One region of the Geobacillus sp. YF-1 genome, then DNA from elsewhere that is predicted to be linked to it. Evidence: a T-box and tRNA genes for the amino acid it is inferred to sense, from the RefSeq annotation. Region 1 holds a T-box; the other holds one or more tRNA genes.
What was found. A T-box is a leader RNA that pairs with one kind of tRNA and senses whether it is charged. The one in region 1 lies ahead of pheS (phenylalanine--tRNA ligase subunit alpha), so its partner is inferred to be a tRNA-Phe.
Positions count from the first base shown of each region.

Region 1 (4,254 bases):
GCAATGTCACGGCGGCGCGATGGGACATGAACGGTGAACGTTCCGGTGTCTTCGGTGAACGGAAATTGCAAGTTCGCCAAAATCGCGGCCACTTCCTCTTTCGACATCGCCGTGCCGAGGACGCCGTTGATCCGTTCAAGCGTGACCGTCACGACCACCGGCTCTTCTTTCCATGTGCTGGCTTCGACGATGCCGCCGACGACCTCACCGCCGGCGTATTCGGTCATCAACGCCGCGGCGCGTTCAAGCGCTTCTTTCGTCCGCGCCGGATCGATCCCTTTTTCAAAGCGGGTGCTCGCCTCGCTACGCAGCCCGTGGTCTTTCACCGCCTGGCGGATGACCGGGCTCGCAAAATACGCCGCTTCGATGAACACTGTTTTCGTGTCGTCACGCACTTCCGAATTGGCCCCGCCCATTACGCCGGCTAAGGCGACCGGCTCGCGGCCGTTCGTGATGACGAGATGATTGTCGGTCAGCTTCCGTTCGACATCGTCAAGCGTCACGATCGTTTCGCCTTCGTTCGCACGGCGGACGACGATCTCCTTCGAACCGAGGCGGTCGTAGTCAAACGCGTGCAGCGGCTGGCCGTACTCAAGCAAAATATAGTTCGTAATGTCGACGACGTTGTTGTGCGGGCGAATGCCGGCGGCCATCAAGCGCGCCTGCATCCAAAGCGGCGACGGGCCGATCCGGACGTTTTTCACGATCCGCCCGGCGTACAGCGGATTGTCTTCCGGCGCCTCGACGCGGACAGAAATGTAGTCATGGATCATTTCATCGTTTTCTTTGACCACCGCTTCCGGCAGCTTCACCGCGCGGCCGAGAATGGCGGCCACTTCATAGGCGACGCCGATCATGCTTAAGCAGTCAGCGCGGTTGGGCGTTAACGAGAGTTCGAGCACTTCATCGTGCAAGCCGAGCCATTCCAGCGCATCGGCGCCGACCGGCGCGTCGCTCGGGAAGACGAAAATGCCGTCGGCGTATGCTTTCGGCACGACTTTCGTTTCGATACCGAGCTCTTGGAGCGAACAAATCATGCCGTTTGACTCTTCGCCGCGCAGCTTCGCCCGTTTGATTTTAAAATGGCCCGGCAGCACCGCCCCGACTTTGGCGACAGCGACGTTTTGCCCTTTGGCGACGTTCGGGGCGCCGCAAATGATTTGCACCGGCTCTCCTTCGCCAAGATCGACAAGACACTTTCGCAGTTTGTCGGCGTTCGGATGCGGCTCGCATTCGAGCACGTGACCGATGACGATTCCTTTCATTCCCCGGTCAAGCGCTTCGACCCGCTCGACTTCAATGCCGCTTTTGGTGATGCGCTCCGCGAGCTCTTTGGCAGTGATGCCGGTCAAATCGACATACTCGCTTAGCCAACGGTAAGACACGAGCATTTAGAACCCCTCCTTTTTCTGCTATACACGCAAAAATTGCCGCAAGAAACGTAGATCGTTTTGATAAAAATGACGGATGTCATCAATGCCATACTTCAGCATCGCGATCCGCTCCGGCCCCATGCCGAACGCAAAGCCGGTGTACGTTTTCGAATCAAAGCCAGCCATCTCAAGCACGTTCGGATGCACCATGCCGGCGCCTAAAATTTCGATCCAGCCCGTGCCTTTGCAGACGCTGCAGCCGTGCCCTTCGCAGCGGAAGCAGGACACGTCGACCTCGACCGACGGCTCCGTAAACGGGAAAAAGCTCGGCCGGAAGCGGATGTCGCGCCCTTCCCCGAACAGCTTGCGGGCGAATTCGCGCAGCGTCCCTTTCAAGTCGCTCATCCGGATGTGGCGGTCCACCACCAAACCTTCAATTTGTGTAAACTGGTGCGAATGGGTCGCATCGTCGGTGTCGCGGCGGTACACTTTGCCCGGGCAAATGATTTTCACCGGGCCGCGCCCGCGGTGCTTCTCCATCGTCCGCGCTTGCATCGGCGATGTATGGGTGCGAAGCAAAATCTCTTCGGTGATGTAAAACGAATCTTGCATGTCACGGGCCGGGTGGCCTTTTGGCAAATTGAGGGCTTCAAAGTTGTAGTAGTCGGTCTCGACTTCCGGCCCTTCAGCGATCGTGTAGCCCATGCCGATAAACAAGTCTTCGATTTCCTCGATCACACGCGTCAGCGGATGCGCATTGCCAAGCCGCACCGGCCGGCCCGGCAGCGTCACATCGATCGCTTCGGCCGCCAGTTTTCGTTCGATTTCTTCTTCTTCCAGTTTCGTTTGTTTCGCCTCAAGCGCCTGTTGAATCGCCTCTCTCACTTCGTTGGCCAGCGCGCCGAGTTTCGGGCGTTCCTCCGGCGGCAGCGCCCCCATGCCGCGCAGCACTTCGGTAATCGGCCCTTTTTTGCCTAAGTAGGCGACGCGCACCTCATTGAGCGCTTTTAAATCGCCAGCTTGGTCAATTTTGGCAAGCGCTTCTCGCTCGAGTTCATGCAACCGTTCTTTCACGCCTATCCCTCCTCGTTTCAAATAAAAAAACCCGCCCCAGTAAGGGACGAGTTGTTGCTCGCGGTACCACCCTTGTTAACAGCACCAATGAAGACGCGCTGTTCGCTTCCTTGCCATAACGGCCAAAAGCCGGACCACCTTTACATCCCGCGTTGGGATGGTCCCGGTGTCAACTCGGGAGGTGAACTTCACTTGCGTCGGCCATAAAAACGCTCCCAGTCTATGGCGTTTTCTCCCTGGATGGCGAGCAGCAAGCTACTTTTCTCCGTCATCGTTGTTATCGGTATGGGAAATGTCGCTATTCATTATACGCAAATGGGCAGGCAAAGGCAAGGTCAGGCCGAGATTTCTTTGCGCAGCTCATCGATTTCCGCTTCCTGTTCAATCGAGCGGATCGCAAGGCGCTCCATAATTTTTTCCTGCCGCACTTGCCCTTCCTTGAGCGCGGCAACATCTTTTTTAACCCCTACCATGTCTTTTTTCATGGCATCCATGTCTTTTTTCATGGCGTCCATGTCTTTTTTCATGGCATCCATGTCTTTTTTCATGGCGTCCATGTCTTTTTTCATGGCGTCCATGTCTTTTTTCATGGCGTCCACATCACGTTGCAGGCGATCGACTTTGTCTTCAAGTTGCTTCACGCTTCCTTGCAGCTTGACGATATCGATGCGCATTTGTTCGATGTAGGCCCCTTGAACGTCAAGGCGCTCAAGCACCGCGTTCAACAGCGCCCGAAGTTCGTCATCCATACGCCTCCGCTCCCTTTTCCGATTGATTTTCAAATTTTATTTTACCGCACCGCCCGCAAAGAATAAAGCAAAATTCCGGCCGCCACCGCGACGTTGAGCGACTCCGCCTGGCCGTAAAGCGGGATGCAGACGTTTTCTGTCGTCATCTCGAGCAGCTCGCGCCGGACGCCGCTTCCTTCGTTGCCGACAAGCAAGGCGAACGAAGACGACGGACGAACGGTGCGGTAATCGGCGGCGTTCTCCAAGGCGGTGCCGTATACCGAAATGCCTTGCTTTTGGAAACGCGCGATCCACTGCGCCAGATCGCCTTTGACAACCGGAAGGTGAAACAGCGATCCTTGCGTCGCACGGACGACTTTCGGGTTGTACAAATCGGCGCATCCTTCCCCTAAAATGACCGCATCAATGCCGGCCGCATCAGCCGTGCGAATCATCGTGCCGAGATTGCCGGGGTCTTGCACGGCGTCAATGAGCAGCGCCGTGTTCACATCGCCAAGCTCGGCCGCGGCTTGCCGGCAGACAGCCATGATCCCTTGCGGTGTTTCCGTGCTGCTGATCGCCTTCATCACCGCTTCCGTTACGATCACCACCGGCACATCGCTGACGTTCCATCCCGGCGGAATGGCGGCACGCTCGTCCACAATCAGCTCGACAAGCGGCGCTTGGCTTTTTAGCGCCTCTTCGATGAGATGGAATCCTTCGAGCAAAAACCACCCGGTTTCGTCGCGCCCTTTTTTCGTCAGCAACTTTTTCCATTGCTTCACGCGCGCGTTTTTTGGCGATTCGATCCACTTCACCGCTTCGCCCCCCAATGTTTGGCGATAAATTCGTCGCGACCGGAAGCGGCCCGGTCTTGCTTGTAATGGTCCGGATTTTTCTTATGGTAGTTTTGATGGTACTCTTCCGCCGGATAAAACGTCGTGGCCGGCAAAATTTTCGTCACGATCGGCTTCGAGAAGCGCCCGCTTTCTTCCAACGCCCGCTTCGACTGCTCAGCGAGCTGGCGCTGTCTTTCGTTATGGTAAAAAATCGCCGTCCGGTATTGCGGACCGCGGTCG
Region 1 covers NZ_CP199850.1:2,641,523-2,645,776, forward strand. The annotation lists gene pheT (phenylalanine--tRNA ligase subunit beta) at 1-1,391, opposite strand, end outside; gene pheS (phenylalanine--tRNA ligase subunit alpha) at 1,413-2,447, opposite strand; T-box leader at 2,487-2,728, opposite strand; gene ACTVIM_RS13145 (hypothetical protein) at 2,783-3,196, opposite strand; gene ACTVIM_RS13150 (TrmH family RNA methyltransferase) at 3,238-3,993, opposite strand; gene msrA (peptide-methionine (S)-S-oxide reductase MsrA) at 3,990-4,254, opposite strand, start outside.

Region 2 (4,254 bases), 1.4 Mb from region 1:
CCAGGCAACCTGGTGCCATAAGCAGTGACCCGTACGGGATTCGAACCCGTGTTACCGCCGTGAAAGGGCGGTGTCTTAACCACTTGACCAACGGGCCATGCATGGCGGAGAAGGCGGGATTTGAACCCGCGCGCCGCAAAACTGCGACCTAACGGTTTAGCAAACCGTCCCCTTCAGCCACTTGGGTACTTCTCCAGAGAAAATGGCTCCGCAAGTAGGATTCGAACCTACGACCTACCGGTTAACAGCCGGTTGCTCTACCGCTGAGCTATTGCGGAACGATTCAACACCATGTCCGTTTTCCTACGGGCTACCATACCGTTGCTCCATCCGGCAATGGTGGGACAACGGTTCACCGTTATTATAGCGAATCATCCGACAATATGCAATGGGAAATAGTGGGCCTAAGTGGACTTGAACCACCGACCTCACGCTTATCAGGCGTGCGCTCTGACCAGCTGAGCTATAGGCCCATCCAAAAGCGGGTGATGGGAATCGAACCCACGACATCAGCTTGGAAGGCTGAGGTTTTACCACTAAACTACACCCGCACATCGATTTCTTCAACCATTCACCACGCAATTTCGCGCCTCTTCCTCTACCAGCGCATTCAAAGAAGCGGAATGCGTCGAGGCTACTCGCAGCCTATTCGGTGAAGCTAAGGCTCGTGGCTGAGGTTTTACCACTAAACTACACCCGCACATCGATTTCTTCAACCATTCACCACGCAATTTCGCGCCTCTTCCTCTACCAGCACATTCAAAGAAGCGGAATGCGTCGAGGCTACTCGCAGCCTATTCGGTGAAGCTAAGGCTCGTGGCTGCAATTTTACCAAGAGCTTACTGGTTTTAAGAAGAAAAAGGGCGACTAGTGGGAATCGAACCCACGCATGCCAGAGCCACAATCTGGTGCGTTAACCACTTCGCCATAGTCGCCATGATGTTGATGCCGGCTGCAGGACTTGAACCCGCAACCTACTGATTACAAGTCAGTTGCTCTACCAATTGAGCTAAGCCGGCATAAATCCATATTATGCAATGCTTATCGTTTTTCCTAATAGTCAACTGGTCGAAAAAAGCGGAACGCTCAAACCGAGTTGATGCCGTCTCATTCTATTTGTGCCAACGGAGCTAAATGAGACGATTATTTATGGCGGAGGAGGAGGGATTCGAACCCCCGCGCGCCTTGCGGCGCCTCTCGGTTTTCAAGACCGACCCCTTCAACCACTTGGGTACTCCTCCAAAAAAACAACAATAATGGTGGACCTTGTAGGATTCGAACCTACGACCGGACGGTTATGAGCCGTCTGCTCTAACCAGCTGAGCTAAAGGTCCGATAAGAGTGGCGGTGGAGGGGATCGAACCCCCGACCTCACGGGTATGAACCGTACGCTCTAGCCAGCTGAGCTACACCGCCAAAACGGATGAAAAAGTGGAGCCTATCGGATTCGAACCGATGACCTCCTGCGTGCGGGGCAGGCGCTCTCCCAGCTGAGCTAAGGCCCCAAAGTGGTCGGGAAGACAGGATTTGAACCTGCGACCTCACGGACCCGAACCGTGTGCTCTACCAAGCTGAGCTACTTCCCGATAAAACGCGCTCGAGAGGATTCGAACCCCTAACCTTCTGATCCGTAGTCAGATGCTCTATCCAATTGAGCTACGAGCGCAAGTGCCGAGGGCCGGACTCGAACCGGCACGGTAGTCACCTACCCCAGGATTTTAAGTCCTGTGCGTCTGCCAATTCCGCCACCCCGGCGGCAGTGGAGCGGAAGACGGGGTTCGAACCCGCGACCCCCACCTTGGCAAGGTGGTGTTCTACCGCTGAACTACTTCCGCAACATGATGAGCCATGGAGGACTCGAACCTCCGACCCTCTGATTAAAAGTCAGATGCTCTACCTACTGAGCTAATGGCTCATGGTTTGGTATACACCCAAATATTTGACGATGCCCCTTCCTCTACCAGCCGACTCAAAGATGCCGAGTGCGTCGAGGCAACTCGCAGTAAACTCGAAGATGTATTGCTCGTTACTGAGCGAATGACTCATGGTGGTCCTTAGTGAAGCACACACTTGCATACTCTCAAGCAAAAGAAAAGATGCCGGCTGCAGGACTTGAACCCGCAACCTACTGATTACAAGTCAGTTGCTCTACCAATTGAGCTAAGCCGGCGAATGGTGGCTCGGGACGGAATCGAACCGCCGACACAAGGATTTTCAGTCCTTTGCTCTACCGACTGAGCTACCGAGCCATATGTTATTTTTTAACTCGCTCATTGATTGCCTATGCCTCTTCCTCTACCAGCTGATTCAAAGATGCTTGATGCGTCGAGGCAACTCGCAGCAAACTCGATGATGCTGATGCTCGTCTCTACCGACTGAGCTACCGAGCCATATGTTATTTTTTAACTCGCTCATTGATTGCCCTATGCCTCTTCCTCTACCAGCTGATTCAAAGATGCTTGATGCGTCGAGGCAACTCGCAGCAAACTCGATGATGCTGATGCTCGTCTCTACCAAGAAAGCAACCAAAATATATAGGGTTGTCATAATTTTTAAACAAAGACGGTCCCGACGGGACTCGAACCCGCGATCTCCTGCGTGACAGGCAGGCATGTTAACCACTACACTACGGGACCTTGTTGGTTGCGGGGGCAGGATTTGAACCTGCGACCTTCGGGTTATGAGCCCGACGAGCTACCGGACTGCTCCACCCCGCGACGATAAGAAGAGCAGTATCATTGAAATATTTGTTGCCTCTTCCTCTACCAGCTGATTCAAAGATGTTCGATGCGTCGAGGCAACTCGCAGCGTATTCGATGAAGCAAATGCTCGTTGCTCCACCCCGCGACGATAGAAGATGAACTTATTTCAATGATGCGCTGAATTTTGTATGTTTGAAAGTGGTGGAGGATGACGGGATCGAACCGCCGACCCCTTGCTTGTAAGGCAAGTGCTCTCCCAGCTGAGCTAATCCTCCATAAATATCCGCCTAGCAGCGACCTACTCTTGCAGGGGCGCTGGCCCCAACTACCATCGGCGCTGGAGGGCTTAACTTCCGTGTTCGGGATGGGAACGGGTGTTTCCCCTCCGCTATCACCACTAGGCTATTATCGACACATTTTATTATAAGGAAAGTAAGCGGATTGTCAAGGGCTTTTTCATTCCTTCAAAACTAGATAACCGTCGGAAGAAGCCGCGTGTCGTACTGTCTAGCTCCGGCCGCCATCGGCTCGCGACGCTTCGGTCCTGCTGTGGCGGTATAGCCTCCTCGCAGGCCCTCCAGCGCGTTTCGCCGATCGGCGGGCGGCCTCCGCTTTTCTAGGTTAAGCCCTCGATCGATTAGTATCCGTCAGCTCCACGTGTCGCCACGCTTCCACCTCGGACCTATCGACCTCGTCATCTTCGAGGGATCTTACTCGCCTAACGCGATGGGAAATCTCATCTTGAGGGGGGCTTCACGCTTAGATGCTTTCAGCGCTTATCCCGTCCGCACATAGCTACCCAGCGGTGCCCCTGGCGGGACAACTGGTACACCAGCGGTGCGTCCATCCCGGTCCTCTCGTACTAAGGACAGCTCCTCGCAAATTTCCTGCGCCCGCGACGGATAGGGACCGAACTGTCTCACGACGTTCTGAACCCAGCTCGCGTACCGCTTTAATGGGCGAACAGCCCAACCCTTGGGACCGACTACAGCCCCAGGATGCGATGAGCCGACATCGAGGTGCCAAACCTCCCCGTCGATGTGGACTCTTGGGGGAGATCAGCCTGTTATCCCCGGGGTAACTTTTATCCGTTGAGCGATGGCCCTTCCATGCGGAACCACCGGATCACTAAGCCCGACTTTCGTCCCTGCTCGACCTGTCCGTCTCGCAGTCAAGCTCCCTTGTGCCTTTGCACTCTCCGAATGATTTCCAACCATTCTGAGGGAACCTTTGGGCGCCTCCGTTACCTTTTGGGAGGCGACCGCCCCAGTCAAACTGCCCACCTGACACTGTCTCCCACCCCGCTCAGGGGTGCGGGTTAGAATTTCAATACCGCCAGGGTGGTATCCCACCGGCGCCTCCACCGAAGCTGGCGCTCCGGCTTCTCAGGCTCCCACCTATCCTGTACAAGCGATACCAAAATTCCATATCAGGCTGCAGTAAAGCTCCACGGGGTCTTTCCGTCCTGTCGCGGGAAACCTGCATCTTCACAGGTAGTATAATTTCACCGGGTCTCTCGTTGAGACAGCGCCCAAGTCGTTACACCTTTCGT
Region 2 covers NZ_CP199850.1:570,131-574,384, reverse strand. The annotation lists tRNA gene ACTVIM_RS02890 (tRNA-Glu) at 26-97, opposite strand; tRNA gene ACTVIM_RS02885 (tRNA-Ser) at 103-195, opposite strand; tRNA gene ACTVIM_RS02880 (tRNA-Asn) at 204-278, opposite strand; tRNA gene ACTVIM_RS02875 (tRNA-Ile) at 400-473, opposite strand; tRNA gene ACTVIM_RS02870 (tRNA-Gly) at 481-551, opposite strand; tRNA gene ACTVIM_RS02865 (tRNA-His) at 863-935, opposite strand; tRNA gene ACTVIM_RS02860 (tRNA-Thr) at 947-1,019, opposite strand; tRNA gene ACTVIM_RS02855 (tRNA-Ser) at 1,151-1,241, opposite strand; tRNA gene ACTVIM_RS02850 (tRNA-Ile) at 1,258-1,334, opposite strand; tRNA gene ACTVIM_RS02845 (tRNA-Met) at 1,343-1,416, opposite strand; tRNA gene ACTVIM_RS02840 (tRNA-Ala) at 1,433-1,505, opposite strand; tRNA gene ACTVIM_RS02835 (tRNA-Pro) at 1,510-1,586, opposite strand; tRNA gene ACTVIM_RS02830 (tRNA-Arg) at 1,593-1,666, opposite strand; tRNA gene ACTVIM_RS02825 (tRNA-Leu) at 1,670-1,755, opposite strand; tRNA gene ACTVIM_RS02820 (tRNA-Gly) at 1,761-1,835, opposite strand; tRNA gene ACTVIM_RS02815 (tRNA-Lys) at 1,843-1,915, opposite strand; tRNA gene ACTVIM_RS02810 (tRNA-Thr) at 2,098-2,170, opposite strand; tRNA gene ACTVIM_RS02805 (tRNA-Phe) at 2,174-2,249, opposite strand; tRNA gene ACTVIM_RS02800 (tRNA-Asp) at 2,564-2,636, opposite strand; tRNA gene ACTVIM_RS02795 (tRNA-Met) at 2,641-2,717, opposite strand; tRNA gene ACTVIM_RS02790 (tRNA-Val) at 2,902-2,977, opposite strand; rRNA gene rrf (5S ribosomal RNA) at 2,988-3,104, opposite strand; rRNA gene ACTVIM_RS02780 (23S ribosomal RNA) at 3,320-4,254, opposite strand, start outside.
Region 2: it has a tRNA-Phe gene. The T-box ahead of pheS (phenylalanine--tRNA ligase subunit alpha) is inferred to sense a tRNA for this amino acid. The anticodon was not compared.